One region of the Rossellomorea sp. GAMAL-10_SWC genome, then DNA from elsewhere that is predicted to be linked to it. Evidence: a T-box and tRNA genes for the amino acid it is inferred to sense, from the RefSeq annotation. Region 1 holds a T-box; the other regions hold tRNA genes.
The links. The T-box of region 1 lies ahead of tyrS (tyrosine--tRNA ligase). A T-box ahead of a tRNA ligase gene usually reads a tRNA of that ligase, here a tRNA-Tyr.
Positions count from the first base shown of each region.

Region 2: it has a tRNA-Tyr gene. The T-box ahead of tyrS (tyrosine--tRNA ligase) is inferred to sense a tRNA for this amino acid. The anticodon was not compared.
Region 3: it has a tRNA-Tyr gene. The T-box ahead of tyrS (tyrosine--tRNA ligase) is inferred to sense a tRNA for this amino acid. The anticodon was not compared.

Region 1 is NZ_CP144911.1:3,349,234-3,359,604, forward strand. Features, by position in the region: gene V5E38_RS16580 (hypothetical protein) at 1-124, shown strand, start outside; gene V5E38_RS16585 (hypothetical protein) at 365-733, opposite strand; gene V5E38_RS16590 (YdcF family protein) at 868-1,449, opposite strand; gene V5E38_RS16595 (hypothetical protein) at 1,640-1,774, opposite strand; gene nhaC (Na+/H+ antiporter NhaC) at 1,832-3,211, opposite strand; gene V5E38_RS16605 (GNAT family N-acetyltransferase) at 3,231-3,677, opposite strand; T-box leader at 3,745-3,988, opposite strand; gene tyrS (tyrosine--tRNA ligase) at 3,993-5,249, opposite strand; T-box leader at 5,316-5,547, opposite strand; gene V5E38_RS16615 (LemA family protein) at 5,735-6,310, shown strand; gene V5E38_RS16620 (TPM domain-containing protein) at 6,307-7,032, shown strand; gene acsA (acetate--CoA ligase) at 7,079-8,797, opposite strand; gene V5E38_RS16630 (GNAT family N-acetyltransferase) at 8,977-9,609, shown strand; gene V5E38_RS16635 (acetoin utilization AcuB family protein) at 9,645-10,286, shown strand; gene V5E38_RS16640 (acetoin utilization protein AcuC) at 10,286-10,371, shown strand, end outside.
Region 2 is NZ_CP144911.1:3,325-13,695, forward strand. Features, by position in the region: rRNA gene V5E38_RS00010 (23S ribosomal RNA) at 1-1,397, shown strand, start outside; rRNA gene rrf (5S ribosomal RNA) at 1,519-1,634, shown strand; tRNA gene V5E38_RS00020 (tRNA-Asn) at 1,645-1,719, shown strand; tRNA gene V5E38_RS00025 (tRNA-Ser) at 1,724-1,815, shown strand; tRNA gene V5E38_RS00030 (tRNA-Glu) at 1,839-1,913, shown strand; tRNA gene V5E38_RS00035 (tRNA-Val) at 1,923-1,998, shown strand; tRNA gene V5E38_RS00040 (tRNA-Met) at 2,163-2,239, shown strand; tRNA gene V5E38_RS00045 (tRNA-Asp) at 2,243-2,318, shown strand; tRNA gene V5E38_RS00050 (tRNA-Phe) at 2,327-2,402, shown strand; tRNA gene V5E38_RS00055 (tRNA-Thr) at 2,435-2,507, shown strand; tRNA gene V5E38_RS00060 (tRNA-Tyr) at 2,518-2,602, shown strand; tRNA gene V5E38_RS00065 (tRNA-Trp) at 2,608-2,681, shown strand; tRNA gene V5E38_RS00070 (tRNA-His) at 2,697-2,772, shown strand; tRNA gene V5E38_RS00075 (tRNA-Gln) at 2,853-2,927, shown strand; tRNA gene V5E38_RS00080 (tRNA-Gly) at 2,933-3,007, shown strand; tRNA gene V5E38_RS00085 (tRNA-Cys) at 3,013-3,083, shown strand; tRNA gene V5E38_RS00090 (tRNA-Leu) at 3,098-3,181, shown strand; tRNA gene V5E38_RS00095 (tRNA-Leu) at 3,275-3,357, shown strand; gene V5E38_RS00100 (hypothetical protein) at 3,562-3,858, opposite strand; gene queG (epoxyqueuosine reductase) at 4,342-5,466, shown strand; gene V5E38_RS00110 (amidase domain-containing protein) at 5,544-6,458, shown strand; gene trmL (tRNA (cytidine(34)-2'-O)-methyltransferase) at 6,521-7,015, shown strand; gene V5E38_RS00120 (PrkA family serine protein kinase) at 7,453-9,348, shown strand; gene V5E38_RS00125 (aldo/keto reductase) at 9,452-10,354, shown strand.
Region 3 is NZ_CP144911.1:4,181,841-4,192,211, reverse strand. Features, by position in the region: gene salA (Mrp/NBP35 family ATP-binding protein) at 1-654, shown strand, start outside; gene V5E38_RS20295 (KinB-signaling pathway activation protein) at 847-1,434, shown strand; gene pdaB (polysaccharide deacetylase family protein) at 1,456-2,223, opposite strand; gene V5E38_RS20285 (hypothetical protein) at 2,376-2,552, shown strand; rRNA gene V5E38_RS20280 (16S ribosomal RNA) at 2,904-4,453, shown strand; rRNA gene V5E38_RS20275 (23S ribosomal RNA) at 4,607-7,544, shown strand; rRNA gene rrf (5S ribosomal RNA) at 7,663-7,778, shown strand; tRNA gene V5E38_RS20265 (tRNA-Asn) at 7,790-7,864, shown strand; tRNA gene V5E38_RS20260 (tRNA-Thr) at 7,878-7,950, shown strand; tRNA gene V5E38_RS20255 (tRNA-Glu) at 7,967-8,041, shown strand; tRNA gene V5E38_RS20250 (tRNA-Val) at 8,052-8,127, shown strand; tRNA gene V5E38_RS20245 (tRNA-Tyr) at 8,146-8,230, shown strand; tRNA gene V5E38_RS20240 (tRNA-Gln) at 8,239-8,313, shown strand; tRNA gene V5E38_RS20235 (tRNA-Lys) at 8,342-8,414, shown strand; tRNA gene V5E38_RS20230 (tRNA-Gly) at 8,431-8,505, shown strand; tRNA gene V5E38_RS20225 (tRNA-Ala) at 8,526-8,601, shown strand; gene rocF (arginase) at 8,841-9,740, shown strand; gene cdaA (diadenylate cyclase CdaA) at 10,328-10,371, shown strand, end outside.

The DNA of each region.
Region 1 (10,371 bases):
TTACTTAAAGATATATAATTTTGAAGTATGGAATGATTCGTGGATTGGCACTGACAAAAAAGAATCCTCCGGTAAAGATAAAAGACCTGTTGGAATTGCTTTTACATACTCAGTGATTAAATAGTTCAAACATACTTAACTTTCTTGTTTAGGTGAAAACTTACAACCAAAAAAGGAATCATAAATATTATATGATTCATAGATTAACTTAAAATGCATACCCCATAAACTCCCTACCAGAATTGATAGAGAGTTTTTTATTCCTCTTCATTTTTAACTATAAGCTTAAATAAAAAAAGCCCCCGACTTTACTCGAAGGGCTACTTAGGCGGAAATGAGAGGTGTATTAAAATAACCTTTTATATTATTTTAATTTCACTACCGCTAAGTCATGTTGCATTGCATTATTACCATTTTGAGGATCAAATGCAATGTCACTAAGTCCAAATACACTTACTACAACATCACGATCTTTCGGATGAAGAATTCTTACCTCATAAGCATATAAAGTTGGTGGAAGTTGGAAAGATCTAAATGTTCTATATTGATTAGATGGAATTGTTACTGTAGATGGGTCAACCATAGGAAGAATCACTGGTAAACCACTTGACCAGTCAAACATTAAAACACTCACAGAACGAGCATCATCCGGGTCAACATTAACTGCTTCAACTGTTAAAAACTGAGTACTAGAATGTCTTCTTAATACGCCAGTTGATAAAAATTTTGCCATCAACGTCACTCCTTTCATATTATTTGGACAAGCAAATCCATATAATATAAAATGTTTCAATCAGTAGAAATGAAACGGACATTGGTACAAATTAAATAATAGTTTTTATAAAAATGATAGATTGCCTAAAATGATTAAATTTGTTTATAGTAAATAGCTTTTAAAATAGATAAACATTCTCTTAAATATGCTGTTGGTATGATTACTTTTGGTGTTTTTGCAGGAAGACCGACTACATTTAACCCTTGTTTTTTAGCCAATTTTAAAGATCTAAATAAATGATAATCATTTGAAACAACGACTCCTTGAGCTTGATCATTGTGAATGAGTTTTTTTGAGAATTTCATATTCTCGTATGTATTAGTTGATAAATCTTCTTTAATGATTCGATCTTCTGCAATTCCTAATTTGATTAATTCAACCCTCATACATTCAGCTTCTGATATCAATTCATCATGACCTTTTCCACCTGAAACAATAATTTTTGCACTTTTATTTTCCTTAGCATATTTTGCTGCTGTTTCAATTCGATAACGTAAAGCTCTAGTAGGCTTATCTTTTTTCAAACCAGCACCTAAAACAATAACATAATCGGCGTTTTTAGGTACTTTATGCTGATATTGCAAAAAGCTATTTACACCGATAAAAACGATACAGAATACATAGCTTAGTATCCCAATAATTATTATATATGTAATTATTTTAAAAACGCTCATTAGCTTTATCCCCTTAAATAAAATTACTTTAACTTTTATTTTATCTAATAATTAAGTGGATTTCACTAAAATTTGGAATATTCCACAATTCTTTAACATTATTTCAGACCGTAAATAAAAAATCCCCTATACGAAAAGAAATGCTTGTCCTTTCTTTCGTATAAGGGATTGTTTCAAATTATTTATTCAATTATCTAGGATACTTATCGCCCATAGGATTATGTTGATCCTTCGAAAGTCTCTTTTGATGTGCTTTCGTTTTCGCATCTACATGATTTGCATCACTAGGACGATTTTTCTTTGAACCACCTGCTGCATGACTCATTTTTTTCCCTCCATTAACCAGTTCGTACAAAAACTAGTTTACGTAGAAATAATTTGTTTATGCTACTTTTCTTGAACTTTCACCTTTATTTTCAACTTCTAATCCTTTACCCAATAAAGCAGCTAACATACTGAATAGTGGTGTAATAAATAGGACGAACGAAAACGGTAAGTAATCAATAACCGGTACTCCTAATGTTGAAGCAAAAAACGCTCCACTTACACTCCAAGGAACGATTGGATTAAAAAGAGTTCCTCCATCTTCTAATGCACGTGATAAGTTTTTAAGTGGAATATTTTTTTTGATAAATACATCCTTTAATAATTGCCCAGGAAGTAGAATTGATAAGTATTGTTCACCTGTTAAAAGATTTACACTCATTGCAGATAATGTACTTGCAATAACAATATTCCCTTTACGTTTCAAATTAGATAATGATTTTATTAATGTCTCGAATACACGTAGCTCTTGTAATAATCCGCCTAAAGCAAGTGCAATAAAAATTAATGACACGGACCACATCATCGATTGTAATCCTCCACGGTTAACAATCGAATTAAGCATTTCATTTCCTGTATCCGTTTGGAATCCATTTTGTAATGTTGTAAACACTTTTGCAAGTGTAATATCCTTTTGAATGAAAAATGCTAAAACTAATGAACTAACAATACCCGCCGACATTGTTGGTAAAGTTGAAAAACCTCTAAATGCCATAATAAATACAATTAAACATGGGATTAATAATAACGGATTCACTTCAAAGCTAGATGAAATTGCTTTTTTCATTTCTGTAACCTGCGCCATATCTGTATTTCCATGACCCATACCGATGATTAAAAATAAAATAACTGTAACAATTAATGCTGGAATTGTTGTATATGCCATATGTCGAATATGTTCATTAACCTTTATTCCTAAAATGCTTGGAACAAAATTCGTTGTATCTGAGATTGGTGACATTTTATCACCAAAGCACGCTCCACTAATAATTGCACCTGCTGCAATTGCTGGTGGAATCCCCATAATATGAGCGATTCCCATTAACGCTACACCGACTGTAGCAATAGTAGTAAATGTACTACCTGTAAAACTAGCAACAATGATTGTAATAAAAATTGCACTGATCGCAAACCATTTAGCTGAAAGAACAGAAATTCCGTAAAATAATAAAGTTGGTACCGTACCACTTAGCATCCAAGAACCGATTAATAGACCGATCATCATTAAGATTAATGTAGGAGACAACCCATTTTGAATACCCTTTTTCATCCCATTTTCAATCTGTTCCCATTTAAATCCTTTAAATAATCCAAATACAGCTAAACAAACCACACATAAAAGAAGCGGAATTTGTGGATCTGATTTTAATATAACTAGACAACTAGACATAATAACTGCAAACAGTACGATTAACGCACCTAATTCAATATTTTTCATTTTATATACTCTCCCTTATTTATACATCCATATATACGTGTTCACGAAACTTTACGAACCCAAGTTTCTCATAAAAGCTTCTTGCATTTTTATTGTCGATCCAGTAATCTAGCTCAATTCTTGAAAGATTATTCTCACGAGCAAAAGAAGCAATTTTATGGATTAAGAATGAACCGTATCCCTTATTTCTTTTTTCTTCATTAATACTTATCTGATGAACATACCCTAATCGAAAAGCCTTTTTTATCGGTCCTTCAGGTATATTTTTTATTTCAATCCAAGCATAACCGACTAATTCTTCGACATCTTTAACGACGAAAAAATGATGCTTTGGTTTATCAACTACACTCTTGAAAAACTCAGTTATTTCAGCCGAATTATGAACTTTAAAAAACTCTGGAAATAAATCAGCATGTAGGTTTTGAACACCTTCGTTAAGTTTTGCCAATATTCGGTAATCTCTCATTGCAACTATCTCCATAATTTTCACCCTTTCAAAAAAAGCCAATAAAAAATCGAGGCCCCCTATTAAAAATAGGGACGACCTCGATCGCGTTACCACCCTAGTTATAAGAAATCAATACTTATAAAAGAAAAATTCCTTATCACTCGAATCTGTAACGTAGATTTACGTTCTTCCCTTCATTAGATCTACTAACTACGAAAAGAAAACTCCCGAAATGTAATTCATTTGATTGTGTAGACGAGTTTTCACCAACCACTCGCTCTCTGAACTACTACCAATCAAACTACTGCTTTTTCGTTCACTGTTTGTTCAAAATTATAATGTAACCAAGTGGTATTTCTTCTTACCACGACGGATAATAATAAATTGCTCTTCAATTGCATCTTGTTTAGTTAAGACAGTTGCAACGTCCTGTATACGATCTCCATTTACATAAACCGCACCGTTTTGTACATCTTCACGTGCTTGACGTTTTGATGGAGAAATTTTTGCTTCAACTAGTAAGTCTACTAATCCTTTTTCTGCTTCACTTAAATTAAATGAAGGTACGTCTTTAAAACCTTGTTTGATTTCAGCAGCAGTTAATTCTTTTACAGATCCACTAAATAATGCTTCTGTAATTTTAATCGCTTGATCAAGAGCTGCTTCACCATGAACTAGTTTTGTTACTTCAGCAGCTAATGCTTTTTGAGCAACACGTTGTTCAGGTGCTTCATTAAATTGTTTCTCAAGCTCTAAAATTTCTTCTTTCGTTAAGAAAGTAAAGTATTTCAAGTATTTAACTACATCACGGTCATCTGTATTAATCCAGAATTGGTAGAATTCGTATGGAGTTGTTTTTTCAGGGTCTAACCAAACTGCTCCGCCTTCTGTTTTACCAAATTTAGAACCATCAGCTTTTGTTACTAAAGGTACTGTAAGACCAAAAGCTTTTGAATCTTCTTCTGTCTTACGTATTAATTCCATACCCGCTGTAATATTACCCCATTGGTCACTACCACCAATTTGTAATTTACAGTTATGGTCTTGGTATAATTTTAAGAAATCATATGATTGTAAAATCATGTAACTAAATTCAGTAAATGAAATACCTGCTTCTAATCGAGATGCAACTGAATCTTTAGCTAGCATGTAGTTTAATCCGAAGTTTTTACCGATGTCACGTAAGAATGTAATAACATCTAATTCACCTGTCCAATCAAAGTTATTAACTACTTTAGCAGCATTTTCACCTTCGAAGTTTAAAAATGGGAGTAATTGTGTACGAATTCGTTCACTGAACATTTTTACTGTTTCAGTAGTATTTAGCGTACGTTCTGCCTTCTTACCACTTGGATCACCGATCATTCCAGTTGCTCCACCTACTAAACCAATCGGTTTATGACCTGCAACTTGAAATCTCTTTAACATTAACACTGGTAATAAGTGACCAATGTGTAAGCTATCACCAGTTGGGTCAAAACCACAATATAATGAAACAGATTCTTCGCTTAATAATTTTTGTAAACCTTCTTCATCTGTCATTTGATTAATTAATCCACGAAATTCTAAATCTTGTAAGATATTTTCCATTTTTAGCCCACCCCTTCTATGCTCTATACGTCGTTTAAACAAAACAAAAAGTCCCTACTGATAAACAGTAGGGACGAATAATTATAATCGCGGTACCACCCTAGTTGTAGCTAATAAAACTAGCTACCTCTCATACAATTAACGGCTGTTAACCGTTCTAATCCTAATTTGCTTTAAACAAATTTCGAAAAAGAATGCTCCAGGGTGTAATTCATGTCAATGTCTGTGCTAATTCTCACCAACCATTAGCTCTCTGATCCAATACCATTCACACTACTAAGCCTTTCAACGCTCACTATTAAAATGTTATGAAACATTTATATCACAAATAAATCGTTTAAGTCAAATAGATAATTAAATTTTTATTAATTTTATTTAAATTGTCATTCAATATTTGAATAAAAATGCTTTATATCAAATAATATGGTTAAATATTAATACTAACATCTTTAAAAATACATATTTTGGAAATGGAGTGTTTTTTCTTGAAGAATAAAGGAATATGGATTGCTTTAATTATTGTAGTCGTTCTAATCTTTATGGGTGTAGGAAGCTATAATAGCTTTGTGACTCAGGAAGAAAATGTAACAAATAAAATGTCGCAAGTTGATAACCAACTAAAACGTCGTTCAGATTTAATACCAAACTTAGTAAATACAGTAAAAGGATATGCTACACAAGAGAAAGATGTGATTGCTTCAGTAACAGATGCACGCGCAAAATTAGCTGGTGCTCAAACAACTGCTGATAAAAGTAAAGCTGATGCAGAATTGTCTGGAGCGCTAAGCCGTCTATTAGTAGTGGTTGAAAACTATCCAGATTTAAAATCAAATCAAAACTTCCAAGCATTAATGGATAGCCTTGAAGGAACTGAAAATCGACTAGCCATTGCTCGTAAAGATTATAATGATGCAGTAACGGTTTACAACCAAAAAATCAAAAAATTCCCGGGTGTACTAGTAGCTGGACCTTTTGGATTCGAGAAAAAGGATTACTTTGAAGTATCTGAAAAAGATAAAGCTACACCTGAGGTTGACTTTAGTGGCGATGGTAATAAATGAGAAAATTTCTCTCATCAATTTTCCTAATAGGATTTCTTTTTTCATTTGCTACAGGAGCAAATGCTGAAATTAAAGTCCCTTCTCAAGTAGGAGACATTTATGTACAAGATTATGCAAATGTTCTTAACAGAGAAGATACACAAACTCTAATTCAATTAGGGAAAAAATTAGAAGACACTACCTCCGCTCAACTTGCGGTATTAACAATTCCAAGTCTGGAAGGAAACGATATTAAAGAATATGCTAATACAGCATTTCGTAAATATGGTTTAGGTAATAAAGAGAAAAATAATGGTGTTCTTTTGTTATATGCTAAAAAAGACAGACAAATAAGGATCGAAGTTGGATATGGTTTAGAAGGAGTTGTAACAGATATTAGATCTGGTAACATTTTGGACCAGAACGCTATTCCATATTTGAAAAAAGGTGAAGAATCCCTTGCATTAACAAACACATATAAATCTCTATATAATGTTATTTTAAATGGCTCTGAACAAACTGGTCATTCTAAAACAAGTAATTTATGGGCCACTTTAAAAGTATTCATCATCATTGCGATTGTAATCGCGGTCATCATCATTGATATGATTTTCTTTAATGGTGTACTTACTTATTTCATTTTAAATTTATTACCTGCACTATTAAACTCATCAGGTGGCGGTGGTCCAAGAGGCGGTGGCGGAGGAAGCTCTGGCGGTGGTGGCTCCGATCGAAAATTTTAGAACAACAAAAAAACCATTGGATTTTTTCCCAATGGTTTTTTTGTTATTAATCTTCCATCGTTGATAAATCACCAGTTGGAAGGTCTAACTCCCATGCTTTTAATACTCTTCGCATAATTTTTCCGCTTCGAGTTTTTGGTAATTTATCACGGAATTCAATTTGTCTAGGTGCTGCATGAGCTGCTAGTCCTAGTTTTACAAAGTTACGGATTTCTTCTTTCAATTCATCTGAAGCAACATAACCATCTCTTAACGCAACAAATGCTTTAATAATCTCACCTCTTACAGGATCTGGTATACCAATTACACCAGCTTCTGCAATCGCAGGATGCTCGACAAGCTTACTTTCTACTTCAAATGGACCTACTCTCTCACCAGAAGTCATAATTACATCGTCTACTCGACCTTGGAACCAGAAATATCCATCCTCATCCATATAAGCTGAATCACCTGAAACATACCACTCATCATTTAAGAAATATGATTGAAATTTTGGTTCATTATTCCAAATTGTGTTCATCATCGATGGCCAACCCTTTTTAATTGCTAGATTTCCCATCGTATATGGAGCAACTTCATTACCGTTATTATCAACAATTGCTGCCTCGATTCCAGGGAATGGTTTACCCATTGAACCTGGGCGAATTGGCATACATGGATAGTTACAAATTAATGAAGCTCCAGTTTCCGTCATCCACCAATTATCATGGATTCGTAAATTAAATACTTTTGCTCCCCAACGGACTACCTCTGGATTTAAAGGCTCACCAACACTTAAAATATGTCGAAGTGAACTTAAATCATACTTCTTAATAATGTCTTCCCCTGAACCCATAAGCATACGGAACGCTGTCGGAGCACTATACCAAACCGTTACGCCGAATTCTTGAATTGTTTCATACCAAGCATCTGGACTGAAACGCCCTCCTAATATCACGTTAGAAGCACCATTTAACCAAGGTCCAAAAATACCGTATGAAGTTCCAGTTACCCAACCTGGATCTGCTGTACACCAATATACATCATCGTTTTGAAGATCCGTCACCCATTTACCAGTTTGATAGTGTTGAATCATCGCTTGTTGAACGTGAAGTACACCTTTTGGTTTTCCAGTTGACCCTGAAGTATAATGTAAAATTAAACCATCATGACGATTTAACCATGTAAGCTCAAAATCTGATTTCGCTTCTTTAAAACGAGCTTTAAAATCTACAAATTTACCGCCTTCCTCAACGTCATCACCGATAAGGAAGATTGTTTTTAACGCAGGTAGATCATTAACTGGAACACGTGATAATAATTCTGGTGTTGTGACTAACACCTTTGCCTCACTATCCTCTAAACGATCCTTAACAGCGCCTTCCATAAATGCCTCGAATAAAGGTCCAACAATAGCACCTAATTTTAAAGCCCCTAAAAGTGCAAAATACAATTCTGGTTGACGAGGCATGAAAATAAATACTCGATCACCTTTTTCAACGTCACCGAATTGTTTTAAAACATTTGAAGCCTTATTTGAATTATTTTTCATTTCTTCAAACGTATATTTTTCATTTCGCTTATCATCTTTGTAATACAAAGCAATTTTATCTTTTCGATCAGAATTTGCATGACGATCGATCGCTTCAAAAGCCATATTATACTTTTGTGTTGTATACCAAGAAAACTCTTTTTCTACATCTTCCCACTTAAAATTTTTATAAGTTTCATCATAGTTTTTTAAATTAAATTGTCCGTTTTTTACAGGAAGCGCTTCCACCTTCATATAAATCCCTCCTTGATATTCTCTACTATCATTATACAATGATAAGATTTAATTTTCAGTATTTTTAATAAATTACCCATTTATATGTATTAGACACATACTGTTTTTTTTCCTGTATGTCTTTCCTGCATTTTTTAGTATGATTATTAAAAGGTGTTTTCTAAAGGGAGTGAGAAATATTGGATCACCCAAAAAAATATTTTTCAAAAACAATCCAAACTGTGCATGGTGAATTAATTATAGAGGGACCGGTCGAATCTGCCTTACTTGAAACATATCATTTTCATGAAAATTTAACATCTTTTAGACAACCAGCACAGCAACATAAAGCAATTGTTGAAATCGCTAGTTTACCTGAAGCTAGAATTATTATTGCTAGACTTAATCAAACAATAGTAGGTTACGTAACTTATTTATATCCAGACCCACTTGAGAGATGGTCAAAAACAACTCTAGAAAATTTAATCGAGCTTGGAGCAATTGAGGTAATACCTGAATTCCGCGGTTTTTCAGTTGCTAAAAATATGTTAATTCTCTCAATGCTAGATGATGCAATGGAAGACTATATCATCATCACAACAGAGTATTATTGGCATTGGGATTTAAAAGGTACTGGTTTAAATGTATGGGAATATCGAAAAATGATGGAAAAAATGATGAATGCCGGTGGACTCATTCAATTTGCAACTGATGATCCTGAAATCTGTTCCCATCCAGCAAACTGTTTAATGGTAAGAATGGGAAAACGAGTAACAACTGAAGAAATTCAAGCATTTGACGCACTACGCTTTTTACAAAGATATATGTACTAATTGAACTTTAATCTCGAAAGGTAGGATTCAAAATAATGCTTATTCAAGATATTATGCGCAGTTCAAACATTACTTTAAAAAAAGAAAATACAATCGGTGATGCAGTAACCATTTTTCGAACAGGTGATGTACGTCATATTCCAATCGTTAATGAAGATAATCAAGTTGTTGGAATCATTTCTGATCGAGATGTACGCGATGCTTTACCTTCAACACTTTTTCCACAAGCATTTTCATCTGTACTTGAGGTTCCTGTTGAAAAAATTATGACGACTAATGTCATTACTTGCAGTCCAATTGACTTTGTTGAAGAAGTAGCAACTTATTTCTATCAATATAAAATAGGCTGTTTACCTGTCGTATCTAGCGGAAAGTTAATAGGAATTGTGACCGAAATTGATGTATTACACACTCTAGTAACGTTAACAGGTGCATATCAACCTAGCTCTCAAATAGAAATATTAGTCCATGATCATCCAGGCATTTTAAGTGACGTTGTTAACGTATTTTCAAAAGAAAACATTAATATTGTAAGTGTCCTTGTTTACCCTGCAAAAGAAGTGGATCATAAGGTTCTTGTATTTAGAATTCAAACGATGAATCCACTTTCGATTATTCAAACTTTAAAAACTGAAGGATATAAAATTCTTTGGCCAAATGAAGCGAGTGAATCATGATGAAAAAGGATGCATACTTAGTATATAGCGAAAAATACCATGCCTATCAATTCAACGAAAAACATCCATTTAATCCGATTCGCTC
Region 2 (10,371 bases), 1.7 Mb from region 1:
AGGCAAATCCGCACATCATAAGGCTGAGTTGTGATGGCGAGGGAAATATAGTACCGAAGTTCCTGATTCTACGCTGCCAAGAAAAGCTTCTAGCGAGGAAATAGGTGCCTGTACCGCAAACCGACACAGGTAGGCGAGGAGAGAATCCTAAGGTGAGCGAGAGAACTATGGTTAAGGAACTCGGCAAAATGACCCCGTAACTTCGGGAGAAGGGGTGCTCTTTTGGGTGTATGCCCGGGAGAGCCGCAGTGAAAAGGCCCAAGCGACTGTTTAGCAAAAACACAGGTCTCTGCGAAGCCGCAAGGCGAAGTATAGGGGCTGACGCCTGCCCGGTGCTGGAAGGTTAAGAGGAGGGGTTATCCCTTACGGGAGAAGCTCTGAATTGAAGCCCCAGTAAACGGCGGCCGTAACTATAACGGTCCTAAGGTAGCGAAATTCCTTGTCGGGTAAGTTCCGACCCGCACGAAAGGCGTAACGATTTGGGCACTGTCTCAACCATAGACTCGGTGAAATTATAGTACCTGTGAAGATGCAGGTTACCCGCGACAGGACGGAAAGACCCCGTGGAGCTTTACTGCAGCTTGATATTGAATTTTGGTACAGCTTGTACAGGATAGGTAGGAGCCTGAGAAGCCGGAGCGCTAGCTTCGGTGGAGGCGTCGGTGGGATACTACCCTGGCTGTATTGAAATTCTAACCTAGAGCCGTGATCCGGCTCGGAGACAGTGTCAGGTGGGCAGTTTGACTGGGGCGGTCGCCTCCTAAAGAGTAACGGAGGCGCCCAAAGGTTCCCTCAGAATGGTTGGAAATCATTCGAAGAGTGTAAAGGCATAAGGGAGCTTGACTGCGAGACCTACAAGTCGAGCAGGGACGAAAGTCGGGCTTAGTGATCCGGTGGTTCCGCATGGAAGGGCCATCGCTCAACGGATAAAAGCTACCCCGGGGATAACAGGCTTATCTCCCCCAAGAGTCCACATCGACGGGGAGGTTTGGCACCTCGATGTCGGCTCATCGCATCCTGGGGCTGTAGTCGGTCCCAAGGGTTGGGCTGTTCGCCCATTAAAGCGGTACGCGAGCTGGGTTCAGAACGTCGTGAGACAGTTCGGTCCCTATCCGTCGTGGGCGCAGGAAATTTGAGAGGAGCTGTCCTTAGTACGAGAGGACCGGGATGGACACACCGCTGGTGTACCAGTTGTTCTGCCAAGAGCATGGCTGGGTAGCTATGTGTGGAAGGGATAAGTGCTGAAAGCATCTAAGCATGAAGCCCCCCTCAAGATGAGATTTCCCATAGCGTTAAGCTAGTAAGACCCCTGAGAGACGATCAGGTTGATAGGTCAGAGGTGGAAGCGTGGTGACACGTGGAGCTGACTGATACTAATCGGTCGAGGACTTAACTAACAAGTTTGATGATGACATTATCTAGTTTTGAGGGTACAAAAATTATTATAAAAAACTTTGAAAAAGTCATTGACTTTCGAATGAGATATGATATAATAGTTATTGTCCTTAAGGAATTGAATCAAGTGATGATAGCGAAGAGGTCACACCCGTTCCCATACCGAACACGGCAGTTAAGCTCTTCAGCGTCGATGGTAGTTGGGGGTTTCCCCCTGTGAGAGTAGAACGTCGCTTGGTTTATGATTATTCCGCAGTAGCTCAGTGGTAGAGCACTCGGCTGTTAACCGAGTGGTCGTAGGTTCGAACCCTACCTGCGGAGCCATTTTGGAGAGCTGTCCGAGTGGCCGAAGGAGCACGATTGGAAATCGTGTAGGCGGGTAACCCTGTCTCAAGGGTTCAAATCCCTTGCTCTCCGCCACATGTTTTCAGGACTATTATACTGGCCCGTTGGTCAAGCGGTTAAGACACCGCCCTTTCACGGCGGTAACACGGGTTCGAGTCCCGTACGGGTCACCATTTTATTACGGAGGATTAGCTCAGCTGGGAGAGCACCTGCCTTACAAGCAGGGGGTCGGCGGTTCGAGCCCGTCATCCTCCACCATCTAATTAAATTCTTATTATCGCGGGGTGGAGCACGAACGAATATGCTTCGAAGAAATTACTTCAGCATACCAATCGAGCTGCTACTTGCAATAACATCCTGAGATTGGGATGGTCTTAACGAAATACAGTTTATGGATCTATAAAAAATAGAATCCACATTATCGCGGGGTGGAGCAGTCTGGTAGCTCGTCGGGCTCATAACCCGAAGGTCGCAGGTTCAAATCCTGTCCCCGCAACCAAATGGTCCCGTGGTGTAGCGGTTAACATGCCTGCCTGTCACGCAGGAGATCGCCGGTTCGATCCCGGTCGGGACCGCCATTTAAGATGGCTCGGTAGCTCAGTCGGTAGAGCAGAGGACTGAAAATCCTCGTGTCGGCGGTTCGATTCCGTCCCGAGCCACCATCTTAAAATAGATAACAAGTAATTATTATTAAGCCGACTTAGCTCAATTGGTAGAGCAACTGACTTGTAATCAGTAGGTTGGGGGTTCAAGTCCTCTAGTCGGCACTCTTTAATCGGAGGGGTAGCGAAGTGGCTAAACGCGGCGGACTGTAAATCCGCTCCCTGTGGGTTCGGCGGTTCGAATCCGTCCCCCTCCACCATTTATAGGGGCATAGTTTAACGGTAGAATAGAGGTCTCCAAAACCTTTGGTGTGGGTTCGATTCCTACTGCCCCTGCCAAATAATACAATAATGGCGGTCGTGGCGAAGTGGTTAACGCATCGGATTGTGGTTCCGACACTCGTGGGTTCGATTCCCATCGGTCGCCCCATTTAAATTATTGTAACGATTTTTCAAGTGAGTAATATAATTTATAGTAAATTGAATATAGTATATAAAGTTCTTAATTAATGGGCTATAGCCAAGCGGTAAGGCAACGGATTTTGATTCCGTCATGCCCTGGTTCGAATCCAGGTAGCCCAGCCATTTATGCGGAAGTAGTTCAGTGGTAGAATACAACCTTGCCAAGGTTGGGGTCGCGGGTTCGAACCCCGTCTTCCGCTCCAAGTATGGCGGTATAGCCAAGTGGTAAGGCAGAGGTCTGCAAAACCTTTATCATCGGTTCAAATCCGGTTACCGCCTTTTAATTTACTTCTGCCGGGGTGGTGGAATGGCAGACACACAGGACTTAAAATCCTGCGGGGGTTGACCCCGTGCCGGTTCGAGTCCGGCCCTCGGTATCATTAAACCTCTTACTTTTGTAAGAGGTTTTTAATTACAGATTTGAATGGACAATTTGTCTTTCATATATTATAATTATTTTATAACTTTTTGGCGGTGTGGTGGAATGGCAGACACGCCTGACTCAAAATCAGGTATCTTCACGGATGTGCAGGTTCAAGTCCTGTCACCGCTATATTGAATGAAGGGAAGAGGATTTTGCAGAGATGCAGAATCCTTTTTTTGTTTAGAAAGTAAGTGTTAGGAAAAAAGATTAGAGTCTTCATCTGATATAATATAATCGTATTCATTTTGGGATCAGCACAAAGAAAGGCAGCGAACATAGTTATAGTCGCTGCCTTTCTTTATGTGACTACTATTCATTTAGCAGTGCATATCATTACATCTTTACATACTTACGTTTTTGCTTAGCAGCAAGCCAATCAAATTGTTTTGGTTTTCTTTTATTTGCTAAAGTAACTACTAAGCCTGTTGTTGCTATTAGAAGGCTTGCAGCAGCTACTTTAATAGTAAATTGTTTTGCATTTTTTAATTTCTCATTATTGTATCGATCAAGTTCTTTAAGTGTATCCTGTGTAAAATCAATTCTGTCGTTTGTTTCTTCAATCAAACTACAGACACCTTCGAAACTTTCAACCAAAGGATTTTTTTCTTCATTTACCAAAGGATCTGTCATAGTTATTCTCCTCCTAAATTTAACCTATAAAGAAGAATTCTATGGGAAAATTCATTATACCTTCATTCAAATTTCTACAAATCTTTTAATATCCTCTATAATTAGTTAATTAATTAAAGTTCTGATGAATATTGATCTTTTTCTTATTCACGTCATCCGCTATTTTTTAAGTGCTATAATCATGTTAGAACTCTTTCGACAAAAATTGATTTTATTCTTGAATTTATGACATATTTATGATAAATTTAATTACAAGTTCATTAAAAACCTACTAAATACAGATTGCATTTGTATTAGTAGTAAAGCACTTATAACTTGATAACAACGCAGTGTATTGATTCATTCGAAGAACGATACATTGCGTTTTTTTATATTAAAAAGTCTATTATTAGAGGCTTTTGTGACATAATTAGATAAAGAAATAATTTTCTGACTAGAATAGAAAATATAATTTGTAAATTAACAGGCAGTTAGGTGATTCTTGTGAATATAAAAGAATTTCAAAAAGAATTGATTTCATATAGTAAAGAAATTGGAATAGATAAGATTGGATTTACGACTGTAGATCCATTTTTAACATTAAAAAATCGTCTATATAGGCAGCAGGAATTAAATTATCAATCGGGCTTTGAGACAAAGGATATTGAACGAAGAGTAGATGCCAGAAAAATTATGACAGAAGCTAATTCAATTCTTGCAATTGCGCTAGCTTATCCATCTAAATTGAAAAATCCTCCTAAAAGTAAAAAAGGATCTACAAGGGGGATTTTTTGTAGGGCTTCATGGGGGGAAGATTACCATGTAGTTGTAAAAAAGAAATTACTTCAGCTTGAGTCATTTATTTTATTACATTATCCAAATGCAAAGGTTCAGTCGATGGTCGATACCGGTGAGCTTGTAGATCGAGCTGTAGCTGAGCGAGCAGGTATAGGTTGGAGTGCTAAAAATTGTTCAATTATTACGCCAGAATTCGGTTCTTATGTGTATTTAGGGGAAATGATTACCTCATTACCTTTTGAACCAGATTCGCCTATTGAGGAACAGTGTGGAGAGTGTACAAAATGCCTTGATGTTTGTCCGACAAGTGCAATTGTTTCTCCAGGGCAATTAAATGCTAAAAATTGTATTGCTTTTTTAACACAATCAAAAGAGATGATTCCTGTTGAGTTTCGAAAAGAGTTGGGAAATCGTATATATGGGTGCGATACATGTCAGACAGTTTGTCCTAAAAATAAAGGAATTAATTTTACTCATCATATTGAGATGGAACCTGATCCAGAAACTGTAAAACCTTTATTACGCTCTGTATTAAAGGTAAGTAACAGAGAGTTTAAAAGTCAGTTTGGCCAAATGTCTGGATCATGGAGAGGAAAGAATCCTATTCAGCGTAATGCTATCATTGCTTTAGCACATTTTAAAGATGAATCGGCATTAGATGATTTAAAGGAATTAGCGAAAAAAGATGCAAGACCAGTAATTAGAGGTACAGCTATTTGGGCTATTTTTGAGATTGAGGGAAAGAACAGTACACCATTTATTGAAAGTTGTTTGCAAAAAGAGCAAGACGAGATTGTATTAAATGAAATTAATGCTGTTCTATCAAAGTAAGCAATATTGAGTGGTATAATCTCTTATTTTTCAACATCGTATAGAATAAGAATATATGTTGAAAAAGGGGGATTATCTTGTTTAATCGTGAACTTTTAGAGTGTTATTTAAAAGAACGATTACATCTTTATTTTGGTGAAGGACATCGAAGTCATCCTATTCAAAAAAAAGAATATCAGGCAATCAGACGTAAAGTTGAATTATATAATAAGCGTAATATTTCATTAGTGAAAGTATATGGAAATCTTGATGTAAACAATATTTGGACTGATCAGGACGTAACGTATATAAATTATACATTCCATACGCGATATTTTTTAAAGCAAAATGATTTATATTTTGAAGAGGATCAACATGAAAGACAGATCGCTATTGAAAATAATGAAATCTTATATGACATACCATTCCCAATTGATAATCAAGTTGAACATTTTGAACTTGAAGAAGACGATTTAGGTGAAAATGAATCATTGGATCGAAATAACAGATATAACCGATTTAATGCTGTTAAATATGCTGAAACCTGGTGGGATGGCCATAATAAAGAATATCCATTGTATGCAAATGATTGTACTAATTTTATATCTCAATGTTTAAGGGCTGGAGGCATTCGAATGGTTGGAATGCCAAAACCCGGGACAGGGTGGTGGTATAGAAATCATTCTAATAGTAGTTATAGCTGGAGAGTTGCTCACGCATTAAGAAGATTTTTACCTTCGCCTAAAACTGGAATTAAAGCAGAAGAGGTGCCTTCTCCAAAAGATCTTACATTGGGGGATATTATCGTATATGATTTCGAAGGTGATGGAGTATGGAATCATTGTACGATCGTTGTTGCTAAGGATGAAAATGGTGAACCGTTAGTGAATGCACATACTGTCAATAGCCGTAAAAGATATTGGTCATACTATGATTCTTCTGCTTTTACGGAGAATATTAAGTATAAGTTTTTTCACTTCGTTGATGACTTTTCTAACCCTCCAGTGGAATAATACCTTATTAATTACGAATTTGGTATAATATAAAGCATTGAAACAATATAGAGGTGAAAAAGATGGGAATACACGTTGTATTATATCAACCACAAATTCCAGCAAATACAGGAAATATTGCACGTACTTGTGCAGGAACAGATACAAGTTTGCATTTAATTCGTCCGTTAGGTTTTTCAACTGATGATAAAATGTTAAAAAGAGCTGGTCTTGATTATTGGGAGCATGTAGATATACATTATCATGATTCTTTAGACGATTTATTTGATAAATATAAAGACGGGAAATTTTACTTTATAACTAAATTTGGGGAAAAAACATATTCAAACTTTGATTATACAAATTTAGATGAAGAGATTTTCTTTGTATTTGGTAGAGAAACAACAGGGCTTCCGAAAGAGTTGATTGAAAAAAACATAGAAACTTGTTTACGTATACCAATGACAGATCATATTAGATCTCTAAATTTATCAAATACAGCTGCAATTTTAATTTACGAAGCTTTACGTCAGCAAGATTTCCGTGAGCTGTTAAAGGTAAAGGATTATTCTAAATAAAAAAGTCACCATATTAATGGTGATTTTTTTTATTAATTTAAGATTTTATCAAAGAGTAAGCAAATAAAAAAGATGCTTCCATTAGAACGGTCTAAATAAAAATTAAGATCCGCGTCTAGAAGCATCCTTAAAAAAATATTATCTGTTTTTCAGTCCAGGTTTGTCATTATAGCCGCCTGTGAAAATTGCTGCTAAGAATGATGCTGTAACTAATAAAATTAATACTAGTCTCATCAGTATGTATCCTCCCAATTGAAAAATTCCCAACACCCTAAACCTTATTATACAAAAAAAACATAGAAATATGAAAGTAAAATTATGAGAATTGAATTTCGATAAAATATATTTTCCTACTCAAAGATATAGCATGAGTACGGACATCCTTGCATATCCTTTAATAATCTCTCTTACAGATGAGAAGAAGGAGGTACTTGTCCATGGATATTTTAAAGAAACTTGAGCAGCACCGGGACATGGAACAAAGATTGAAATGGGAAGGCACTTTTGCTGAGTATCTTGAAATGCTAAAAGAGGAGCCCTTGGTTGCACAAACTGCACATTCTAGAATTTATAATATGATTAAAGACGCAGGTATTGAAGAAGTGAATGGTAAAAAAACCTACAGTTTCTTTAATAACAACCTATATGGATTAGAAGAAGCGCTAGAGAGACTCGTGGAAGAATATTTCCATCCTGCTGCCAAGAGATTAGATGTAAAAAAACGTATTTTATTATTAATGGGTCCTGTAAGTGGTGGTAAATCTACACTGGTAACGATGTTAAAAAGAGGCTTAGAAAATTATTCAAGGTCTGATCAAGGAGCAATCTACGCTATTAAAGGTTGCCCAATGCATGAAGATCCATTGCATTTAATTCCTAACCATTTAAGAGATGATTTTTTCAATGAATATGGAGTTCGAATTGAAGGAAATCTTTCACCTTTAAACTTAATGAGACTTGAACAAGAGTTTGGTGGAAGAATAGAAGATGTTATGGTAGAAAGAGTATTCTTATCAGAGGATCGTCGAGTTGGTATTGGTACTTTTAGCCCGTCTGATCCAAAATCTCAAGATATTGCAGATTTAACAGGAAGTATTGATTTTTCAACAATTGCTCAATTTGGATCAGAGTCAGATCCACGTGCCTACCGGTTTGATGGTGAGTTAAATAAAGCAAACCGTGGAATGATGGAATTCCAAGAGATGTTAAAATGTGATGAAAAGTTTTTATGGCACTTATTATCCCTGACACAGGAAGGAAACTTTAAGGCAGGGCGTTTTGCATTGATTTCTGCGGATGAATTAATCATTGCTCATACGAATGAAACAGAGTACAGATCTTTTATTAATAATAAGAAGAATGAAGCACTTCATTCTCGAATAATCGTAATGCCAATTCCGTATAATTTAAGAGTTAGTGAGGAAGAGAGAATTTATCAAAAAATGATCTCTGAAAGTGATGTTTCAAATGTTCATATTGCTCCACATACTTTACGTGTAGCAGCAATGTTTACAATTCTTACTCGTTTAAAAGAACCAAAACGAGGAGATATTGATTTAGTTAAGAAGATGCGTCTATATGATGGTGAAATGGTAGAAGGCTATAACACTGTTGATTTAGAAGAGCTGAAGAAAGAATATTTAGATGAGGGTATGCATGGTATCGATCCACGATATGTCATTAACCGTATTTCATCTACTATTATTCGAAAAGAGATTCCTTCAATTAATGCTTTGGATGTATTACGCTCATTAAAAGATGGTTTAGATCAACATCCATCTATTTCTAATGAAGATCGTGAGCGTTATATGAATTTTATCTCTATCGCAAGAAAAGAATATGATGATATTGCAAAACAAGAAGTTCAAAAAGCTTTTGTATATTCATATGAAGAGTCTGCAAAAACACTAATGGATAATTATCTTGATAATGTAGAAGCATATTGCAATAAGAATAAGCTTCGTGATCCTTTAACAGGTGAAGAGATGAATCCAGATGAGAAGTTGATGCGTTCGATTGAAGAACAAATTGGTATCTCTGAGAATGCAAAGAAAGCATTCCGTGAAGAAATACTAATTAGAATCTCTGCATATGCAAGGAAAGGTAAACGTTTTGATTACAATTCACATGAAAGATTAAAAGAAGCAATCCAAAAGAAACTTTTTTCGGATTTGAAGGATGTTGTGAAGATTACGACGTCCACAAAAACTCCTGACGAGCGTCAATTAAAGAAAATCAATGACGTTGTCAGCAGATTAGTTGATGAATATGGATATAACTCAACATCAGCAAATGAATTATTACGCTATGTAGGCTCATTACTTAACCGATAAATTGTTTAAGCGGCTATCTATTAGATAGCCGTTTTCTTTTGCAATTAATAATGTTTATCCTATAATGATGATAATGATTAAAAAGAAGGATGAGGTAGTGTAGATGAAAAGAATTCAACTAGCTGAAAATCTTGAGTTTTCACAAATTATTCATGGATTATGGCGTTTATCTGAATGGAAAATGACATCAGAACAATTAGTCACTTTTATAGAAGAATGTATTGATTTAGGAATTACAACATTTGATCATGCCGATATTTACGGTGGCTATACTTGTGAAGAAATTTTTGGAAAGGCTTTAGCGCTAAAACCAGAGCTTCGTGAAAAAATCCAAATCGTTACAAAATGTGGAATAAAGTTAAAGTCATCAAAGTTTCCTGAACTTAAAATGAATCATTATGATACTAGTAAGGAGCATATCCTTATGAGTGTTAATAATTCTCTTGAAAATCTACAAACAGATTATATCGATTTACTTTTAATACATAGACCAAATCCTTTTATGAATCCAAAGGAAATCGCAGAAGCGTTTAATCAACTTCATTTGGAAGGAAAAGTACGCAACTTTGGGGTATCAAACTTTTTACCATCTCAATTTAACGCATTACAAGCATATCTAAACATGCCTTTAGTAACAAATCAAATTGAAGTATCTCCAATGCAATTAGAGCATTTTGAAAAGGGAACAATTGATTTATTACTTGAAAAAGATATTGCTCCAATGATCTGGTCCCCATTAGCTGGCGGACAAATTTTTACTAGTCAGTCTGAAACAGCGGTACGTGTTCGAGCATTGCTTGAAGAGATTTCTAGTGAAATTGGCGCAAATTCAATCGACGAAGTAATGTACGCATGGTTATTAGCTCATCCTGCTAAAATGATGCCAATCGTAGGATCTGGTAAAATTGAACGTGTTAAAACAGCAGTTGAGTCTACAAAGTTAAGTATGTCAGCGGAACAATGGCTACGAATTTACGTAGCTGGAATGGGGCATAATTTACCTTAAATAAAAAAGTGGAAAAC
Region 3 (10,371 bases), 830 kb from region 1:
AAAAAAGTAGGTATAATAGATGCTGATATTTATGGCTTTAGTGTACCGGATATGATGGGGATTACGACAAGACCTGTGATCAGGGGTGAGCGTATCATTCCAGTCGATCGTTTTGGCGTAAAGGTTATTTCAATGGGATTCTTTGTAGAAGATAATTCACCAATTATTTGGAGAGGTCCAATGCTTGGTAAAATGCTACAACAGTTTTTCACAGAAGTTGAATGGGGAGATTTAGATTATTTATTACTAGATTTACCACCAGGTACTGGAGATGTAGCGTTAGACGTTCATAGCATGTTACCATCTTGTAAGGAAATAATTGTTACAACACCACATCCTACAGCTTCAATTGTTGCGGCTAGAGCGGGAGTAATGGCATTAAAAACAAATCATGAAATTATTGGTGTTGTAGAAAACATGAGTTATTTTGAAAGTAAAAAAACTGGCGAAAAAGAGTATGTTTTTGGTAAAGGTGGAGGAGAAAGGCTTGCAAAAGAGCTTCAAACAACTCTATTAGGACAATTACCTTTACAGCAGCCTGATTGGGATGAAGAGGACTTTGCTCCTTCAATATATGATAAAGATCACCCAACTGGTAAAATCTATACGTTGATTGCTGAGCAAGTAGTCGAAAAAATCGTATTAAATAAATAATAAACAATACCCTTTTAATTTGTATGCTTGTTTTTTGTTATCAATGGTTATACGATAACCATTGATAATATTTAGACATGAATTAAATTATTAGGGTATTTATATTGATTAAATAGTTAATAAAGTTTTATATGAATCGTTAATTTAAGAAGAAAATCAGAAGCTTTGTGAAAACGGGGGATTAAGAAACGAATGACGAGTCGGAAATTGGTTCGATTATTTTTAACAACATTACTAGTTGGTGGGATCGCAACAATCTTAACGGGTATTCTTTATGGATATAAAGAGTATTTTGGTTATGTTCAAGATGGTAGATTTATTAAACTTCTAGTAGAAGTATCATTTTTATTTATATTAGGATTAGTATTCAGTGCTGTAAGTCAGATGGGATTCTTTGCATATTTGACAATACATAGATTCGGATTAGGCTTATTTAAGTCATTATGGAATACAGTTCAAATTGTATTAATCATATTAGCTCTATTTGATTTAGCTTATTTTCGATTTAAAGAGTATGCGCATGGAGAAGCTTTTACTGTCTATTTAATATTCCCAATAGTACTTTTAGTAGGTAGTTTGATTGTTTCTTATATAAAAATGAAAGAAACAAACAAAGGGGCGTTTATTCCAGCACTATTTTTTATGATTGTCGTTACAATCGTTGAATGGGTTCCTGCATTAAGACAGAATGATCTTTCGTGGTTAATTCTAATGTTAGTACCGTTATTTATTTGTAATGCGTATCAGTTATTAACACTACACAAAATACTAAAAAGCTAAGAGAAATTTCTCTTAGCTTTTTTATTTTACAACTTTAATATTTGTTTTAGTATTAGATATCATTTGAGAAACTGTTATGTTTTTATATCCTTCTTCTTTTAAGTAGGACCAAATTAATGGCAATGCTTTTGGCGTTTGAAGTGCCGAATCACTTGCATGAAGCAAAATGATGTCGCCCGGATCAGTATTATTTTCTACGCTTTTAACAATTTTATTTGTTCCAGGATTTCTCCAGTCTTCAGTATTAACACTCCAATGAATCACAGAAAGATTGTTCCGTGCAGCAAGTTTTATAACTTCTTTATTATATTCACCATTTGGTGGTCTAAATAACTTAACATCTTTTACGCCTAGACGATTAAATACTTCTGCTGAATTATTTAAATCTCTTTGCATTTCAACTGGAGTTAGCTGGGTGTAGCTTTTATATCGATACCCAAGTGTTCCAATCTCGTGACCTTGCTTAACGATTGTTTCAACGATCTCTGGATGTCGCTCTGCCCATGATGCAGATAAGAAAAAAGTGGCATTCGTAATTTTTTGATTTCGTAATACATCCAAAACTTTGAGTACATTTTCATCGCCCCAGCTTATATCAAAAGTAAGAGCTACATTTTTTTGCGAGGCATCACCTTTGTAAATTGCCATTGGCCCTTTGTTGGTTGAAAAAGTTGAAAATGTTTTAGGTGCTTGTATATAAACTAAGCAAGCTGTGAAAAATGCAATAATAGTAATTAAAGAAAATTGCTTTAGTTTCCTTTTTGAAGTGATGTAAAAGTAAAAAAGCATAAAATCGCCTTCTTTCTTGTCCAAGTTCTTATATAAAGGATATGAGATTTAGTAAGCTTGTATGCTATAAAACGAAATGATTAAATGTTTTAAGTATTAGAACAATAAAACTGGGATTTTCTTAAAGACGAAAGTACCATGGAGTGGGAATTATGTTTGGTATACTTCTAAATAAGGAGCATGTATTAGAGATCGAGTCGCTCATAATACGCTCGCTATATGAATTAGATAAAGAGTTATCATCGCATAACTTAAATGAAAGAGTTAAAAATGAAATGATTCTAAAGAAGAAAATCTTATATGAAGTGTATAATAGATTACCGCTGTGAGAGGATTCACTTAAATAATGGTGTAGAGTGTAAAAAGTATAATTGCTTTCCATTTTCGCAATTAGTAGGAGGCTTGTTCATTTAGTCCATGAAAAAGATTTTTAAAAAAATCATATTTTGTGTTGACGTTATATTTGAATACGTGGTATATTATTTCTTGTCTTCAACGACAACAAGAACTGATTCAACAAATTAAAAAATAATTTTTAAAAAATGTTGACAGACTATATTACGAAATGGTAATATTAAAAAGTCGCTTACGAGCGATGAAGTGAACTTTGAAAACTAAACAAAACATGAAGTAAACGTCAATTATTAGTTTTTTGAGCAATACAAGATTTAAACTTAACTTTTATGGAGAGTTTGATCCTGGCTCAGGACGAACGCTGGCGGCGTGCCTAATACATGCAAGTCGAGCGGACTAATGGGAGCTTGCTCCCGTTAGTTAGCGGCGGACGGGTGAGTAACACGTGGGCAACCTACCTGTAAGACTGGGATAACTTCGGGAAACCGGAGCTAATACCGGATGACATAAAGGAACTCCTGTTCCTTTATTGAAAGATGGCTTTGGCTATCACTTACAGATGGGCCCGCGGCGCATTAGCTAGTTGGTGAGGTAACGGCTCACCAAGGCGACGATGCGTAGCCGACCTGAGAGGGTGATCGGCCACACTGGGACTGAGACACGGCCCAGACTCCTACGGGAGGCAGCAGTAGGGAATCTTCCGCAATGGACGAAAGTCTGACGGAGCAACGCCGCGTGAGCGATGAAGGCCTTCGGGTCGTAAAGCTCTGTTGTTAGGGAAGAATAAGTGCTAGTTGAATAAGCTGGCACCTTGACGGTACCTAACCAGAAAGCCACGGCTAACTACGTGCCAGCAGCCGCGGTAATACGTAGGTGGCAAGCGTTGTCCGGAATTATTGGGCGTAAAGCGCGCGCAGGCGGTTTCTTAAGTCTGATGTGAAAGCCCCCGGCTCAACCGGGGAGGGTCATTGGAAACTGGGAAACTTGAGTGCAGAAGAGGAAAGTGGAATTCCAAGTGTAGCGGTGAAATGCGTAGAGATTTGGAGGAACACCAGTGGCGAAGGCGACTTTCTGGTCTGTAACTGACGCTGAGGCGCGAAAGCGTGGGGAGCAAACAGGATTAGATACCCTGGTAGTCCACGCTGTAAACGATGAGTGCTAAGTGTTAGAGGGTTTCCGCCCTTTAGTGCTGAAGTTAACGCATTAAGCACTCCGCCTGGGGAGTACGGTCGCAAGACTGAAACTCAAAGGAATTGACGGGGGCCCGCACAAGTGGTGGAGCATGTGGTTTAATTCGAAGCAACGCGAAGAACCTTACCAGGTCTTGACATCCTCTGACAACCCTAGAGATAGGGCTTTCCCTTCGGGGACAGAGTGACAGGTGGTGCATGGTTGTCGTCAGCTCGTGTCGTGAGATGTTGGGTTAAGTCCCGCAACGAGCGCAACCCTTGATCTTAGTTGCCAGCATTTAGTTGGGCACTCTAAGGTGACTGCCGGTGACAAACCGGAGGAAGGTGGGGATGACGTCAAATCATCATGCCCCTTATGACCTGGGCTACACACGTGCTACAATGGATAGTACAAAGGGTTGCAAGACCGCGAGGTGGAGCTAATCCCATAAAACTATTCTCAGTTCGGATTGTAGGCTGCAACTCGCCTACATGAAGCCGGAATCACTAGTAATCGCGGATCAGCATGCCGCGGTGAATACGTTCCCGGGCCTTGTACACACCGCCCGTCACACCACGAGAGTTTGTAACACCCGAAGTCGGTGGGGTAACCTTTTAGGGGCCAGCCGCCTAAGGTGGGACAGATGATTGGGGTGAAGTCGTAACAAGGTAGCCGTATCGGAAGGTGCGGCTGGATCACCTCCTTTCTATGGAGACATCATGAACCGATGGTTCATGTATGAAAATGTTTCTTCATTGTTTTGTTTAGTTTTGAGAGTTCACTCTCAACTTTGTACCTTGAAAACTAGATAATGTCATTCATTAAACTGCGTAAGTTTAATTCAATTAGTTTTAAAATTAGTTAAGTTAGAAAGGGCGCACGGTGGATGCCTTGGCACTAGGAGTCGATGAAGGACGGGACTAACACCGATATGCTTCGGGGAGCTGTAAGTAAGCTTTGATCCGGAGATTTCCGAATGGGGAAACCCACTACTCGTAATGGAGTAGTATCTTTACCTGAATACATAGGGTACTGAGGACAGACCCAGGGAACTGAAACATCTAAGTACCTGGAGGAATAGAAAGCAATAGCGATTTCCTGAGTAGCGGCGAGCGAAACGGAAGATAGCCCAAACCAAGAGGCTTGCCTCTTGGGGTTGTAGGACACTCTATACGGAGTTACAAAGGAACGGGGTAAATGAAGCGACCTGGAAAGGTCCGTCAAAGAAGGTAAAAACCCTGTAGTTGAAACCTCGTTCCCTCTTGAGTGGATCCTGAGTACGGCGGAACACGTGAAATTCCGTCGGAATCTGGGAGGACCATCTCCCAAGGCTAAATACTACCTAGTGACCGATAGTGAACCAGTACCGTGAGGGAAAGGTGAAAAGCACCCCGGAAGGGGAGTGAAAGAGAACCTGAAACCGTGTGCTTACAAATAGTCAGAGCTCGTTAACGAGTGATGGCGTGCCTTTTGTAGAATGAACCGGCGAGTTACGATCCCGTGCAAGGTTAAGTTGAAGAGACGGAGCCGCAGCGAAAGCGAGTCTGAATAGGGCGATATAGTACGTGGTCGTAGACCCGAAACCGAGTGATCTACCCATGTCCAGGATGAAGTTCAGGTAACACTGAATGGAGGTCCGAACCCACGCACGTTGAAAAGTGCGGGGATGAGGTGTGGGTAGCGGAGAAATTCCAATCGAACTCGGAGATAGCTGGTTCTCCCCGAAATAGCTTTAGGGCTAGCCTTATGTGTTAGAGTCTTGGAGGTAGAGCACTGATTGGACTAGGGGCCCCCAACGGGTTACCGAATTCAGTCAAACTCCGAATGCCAATGACTTATCCATAGGAGTCAGACTACGAGTGATAAGATCCGTGGTCAAGAGGGAAACAGCCCAGACCGCCAGCTAAGGTCCCAAAGTATACGTTAAGTGGAAAAGGATGTGGAGTTGCTTAGACAACCAGGATGTTGGCTTAGAAGCAGCCACCATTTAAAGAGTGCGTAATAGCTCACTGGTCGAGTGACTCTGCGCCGAAAATGTAACGGGGCTAAACGTATCACCGAAGCTGCGGATTGATACCGTATGGTATCAGTGGTAGGGGAGCGTTCTAAGGGCGTTGAAGCTAGATCGTAAGGACTGGTGGAGCGCTTAGAAGTGAGAATGCCGGTATGAGTAGCGAAAGACGGGTGAGAATCCCGTCCACCGTATGCCTAAGGTTTCCTGGGGAAGGCTCGTCCTCCCAGGGTTAGTCAGGACCTAAGCCGAGGCCGACAGGCGTAGGCGATGGACAACAGGTTGATATTCCTGTACCACCTCATTTCCGTTTGAGCAATGGAGGGACGCAGAAAGATAGGGTAAGCGCGCTGCTGGATATGCGCGTCCAAGCAATTAGGCTGATGTGTAGGCAAATCCGCACATCATAAGGCTGAGTTGTGATGGCGAGGGAAATATAGTACCGAAGTTCCTGATTCTACGCTGCCAAGAAAAGCTTCTAGCGAGGAAATAGGTGCCTGTACCGCAAACCGACACAGGTAGGCGAGGAGAGAATCCTAAGGTGAGCGAGAGAACTATGGTTAAGGAACTCGGCAAAATGACCCCGTAACTTCGGGAGAAGGGGTGCTCTTTTGGGTGTATGCCCGGGAGAGCCGCAGTGAAAAGGCCCAAGCGACTGTTTAGCAAAAACACAGGTCTCTGCGAAGCCGCAAGGCGAAGTATAGGGGCTGACGCCTGCCCGGTGCTGGAAGGTTAAGAGGAGGGGTTATCCCTTACGGGAGAAGCTCTGAATTGAAGCCCCAGTAAACGGCGGCCGTAACTATAACGGTCCTAAGGTAGCGAAATTCCTTGTCGGGTAAGTTCCGACCCGCACGAAAGGCGTAACGATTTGGGCACTGTCTCAACCATAGACTCGGTGAAATTATAGTACCTGTGAAGATGCAGGTTACCCGCGACAGGACGGAAAGACCCCGTGGAGCTTTACTGCAGCTTGATATTGAATTTTGGTACAGCTTGTACAGGATAGGTAGGAGCCTGAGAAGCCGGAGCGCTAGCTTCGGTGGAGGCGTCGGTGGGATACTACCCTGGCTGTATTGAAATTCTAACCTAGAGCCGTGATCCGGCTCGGAGACAGTGTCAGGTGGGCAGTTTGACTGGGGCGGTCGCCTCCTAAAGAGTAACGGAGGCGCCCAAAGGTTCCCTCAGAATGGTTGGAAATCATTCGAAGAGTGTAAAGGCATAAGGGAGCTTGACTGCGAGACCTACAAGTCGAGCAGGGACGAAAGTCGGGCTTAGTGATCCGGTGGTTCCGCATGGAAGGGCCATCGCTCAACGGATAAAAGCTACCCCGGGGATAACAGGCTTATCTCCCCCAAGAGTCCACATCGACGGGGAGGTTTGGCACCTCGATGTCGGCTCATCGCATCCTGGGGCTGTAGTCGGTCCCAAGGGTTGGGCTGTTCGCCCATTAAAGCGGTACGCGAGCTGGGTTCAGAACGTCGTGAGACAGTTCGGTCCCTATCCGTCGTGGGCGCAGGAAATTTGAGAGGAGCTGTCCTTAGTACGAGAGGACCGGGATGGACACACCGCTGGTGTACCAGTTGTTCTGCCAAGAGCATGGCTGGGTAGCTATGTGTGGAAGGGATAAGTGCTGAAAGCATCTAAGCATGAAGCCCCCCTCAAGATGAGATTTCCCATAGCGTTAAGCTAGTAAGACCCCTGAGAGACGATCAGGTTGATAGGTCAGAGGTGGAAGCGTGGTGACACGTGGAGCTGACTGATACTAATCGGTCGAGGACTTAACTAACAAGTTTGATAATGACATTATCTAGTTTTGAGGGTATAAGTTTTATAAAAAAATTCATAAAAGTTATTGACTTTTAAATGAAATTTGATATAATAATTAATGTCCTAAATAAAATGAATCAAGTGATGATAGCGAAGAGGTCACACCCGTTCCCATACCGAACACGGCAGTTAAGCTCTTCAGCGTCGATGGTAGTTGGGGGTTTCCCCCTGTGAGAGTAGAACGTCGCTTGGTTTTAAGTTTATTCCGCAGTAGCTCAGTGGTAGAGCACTCGGCTGTTAACCGAGTGGTCGTAGGTTCGAACCCTACCTGCGGAGCCATTTTTAACTTAATGCTTCCATAGCTCAGCAGGCAGAGTACTTCCATGGTAAGGAAGAGGTCACCGGTTCGAGCCCGGTTGGAAGCTTAGGAAAAGTTGTACTGGCCCGTTGGTCAAGCGGTTAAGACACCGCCCTTTCACGGCGGTAACACGGGTTCGAGTCCCGTACGGGTCACCATTTATATTACGGAGGATTAGCTCAGCTGGGAGAGCACCTGCCTTACAAGCAGGGGGTCGGCGGTTCGAGCCCGTCATCCTCCACCATCTAATTTAATAAATACCGGAGGGGTAGCGAAGTGGCTAAACGCGGCGGACTGTAAATCCGCTCCCTGTGGGTTCGGCGGTTCGAATCCGTCCCCCTCCACCATTTATTGTTGGGCTATAGCCAAGCGGTAAGGCAACGGATTTTGATTCCGTCATGCCCTGGTTCGAATCCAGGTAGCCCAGCCATTTTTTTATTTTATCGTAATTTTATTACGAGCCATTAGCTCAGTAGGTAGAGCATCTGACTTTTAATCAGAGGGTCGAAGGTTCGAATCCTTCATGGCTCACTCTTTTTTTTTATGTGCGGAAGTAGTTCAGTGGTAGAATACAACCTTGCCAAGGTTGGGGTCGCGGGTTCGAGCCCCGTCTTCCGCTCCATTCGCATATACATAAATAGTGGGGCCTTAGCTCAGCTGGGAGAGCGCCTGCCTTGCACGCAGGAGGTCAGCGGTTCGATCCCGCTAGGCTCCACCAATATACATAAAGTTAAACCTTAGTCATTTGACTAAGGTTTTTTGTTGTATATAATCATATGATATAGTAATTCAAAAGCTAAAAATGCATATGTATACAAAAAAATGTCGAGTTGACCCATTTGTTTCAAAAGATTTAAACTATTAATATAATTAATAACTTTAACAGCCAAAAAATTATATTTTTTCAAAATCAAGTAAGCGTTTTCTTTTATGAATTCATAGATGGGGGAAATAAAAATGTTAAAAGATATTTCAATTATTGGAGTACCACTAGATTTAGGACAAACTAGACGTGGAGTAGATATGGGACCAAGTGCAATTAGATATGCACAATTACACGAACGTATTGAAAGAATGTCTTATCAAGTAGAAGACTTAGGCGATATTTTAGTAGAACGTACACCTGTTAAAGAAGATAATTCAGAACATAATTTAAAGAACTTAAAATCTGTAAAAGAAACATGTGAAAAGCTTGCTGCTGAAGTAGATGAAGTTATTAAAAGAAATAGAATGCCACTAGTACTTGGCGGTGATCATAGTATTGCAATCGGTACATTAGCAGGTGTATCAAAACATTATAATAATCTAGGATTAATTTGGTTTGATGCACATGGAGATTTAAATACTGCTGAAACATCTCCTTCTGGTAATATTCATGGTATGTCATTAGCTGTTTCTTTAGGTCATGGCCACGATTTATTAACGAAAATAGGTGGTTACTTCCCTAAAGTAAAACCAGAGAACGTGATCATTATTGGCGCACGTGATCTTGATGAAGGTGAAAGAGCAATTATTAAAGAATTAGGAATTAAAGTTTATACAATGCATGAAATTGATAAATTAGGAATGACAAAAGTAATGGAAGAAAGCATTGACCACTTAAAAGGGTGTGACGGTGTACACTTATCATTAGATCTTGATGGATTAGATCCAATTCACGTTCCTGGAGTGGGCACACCTGTTCCTGGAGGAATCACTTATAGAGAAGGTCACTTAGCAATGGAAATGTTATCTGATGCTGATATCATTACTTCTATTGAATTCGTAGAAGTTAATCCAATTTTAGACGAAAGAAATAGAACAGCAATCGTAGCCGTTGCATTAATAGGCTCATTATTAGGTGAGAAGTTACTATAATTATTAAATAAAATTCACTAAAGAGAGATTAAAGTTGCGTAGTCAATGTTCAAACAAATTATGGCTATTGATTACAATGCTTAGATCTTAATTGACCACCTACAAACTGATTTATAAACAAATGTTAGATTACACTAAGTAAAGGGTATTTGATTAGATATTTAATGCAGACTTTTTTTATGAATAAGTTGATTGGAACGAAAGGATGCTCGACTCCTATGGGATAGGTCTCGCCCCATGGAAAGCGAGCATCCTGTAGTGGAAATCAACATCACTCTACTCCTTTTACGAAAATTTTCTATATAATTGACTAGGTTGTTTTTCAACTACAAGAAGCTAGCATTCGCTAGCTTTTTTGTTTTTATAAAAACCGTTTGGGACTGTCCTTCAAGAAAGAAATAATTGTTGGTTATTCTTCTACGAATTTAGATAACAACATATATAATTCTGTAATTTTGTTTAATATAACTAAAATAGTCGTTAAAGTATTGTTAATATAATTAATAACTCACAAATTTTGTGTATTGCAAAAATATGGTATAATACTCAAGATACAGTTTTATTCTATAGAATTTGGAGGGTAAAAGATGCCTTCTTTACATATAAATTTTTTACAGTATTTACAGAATGG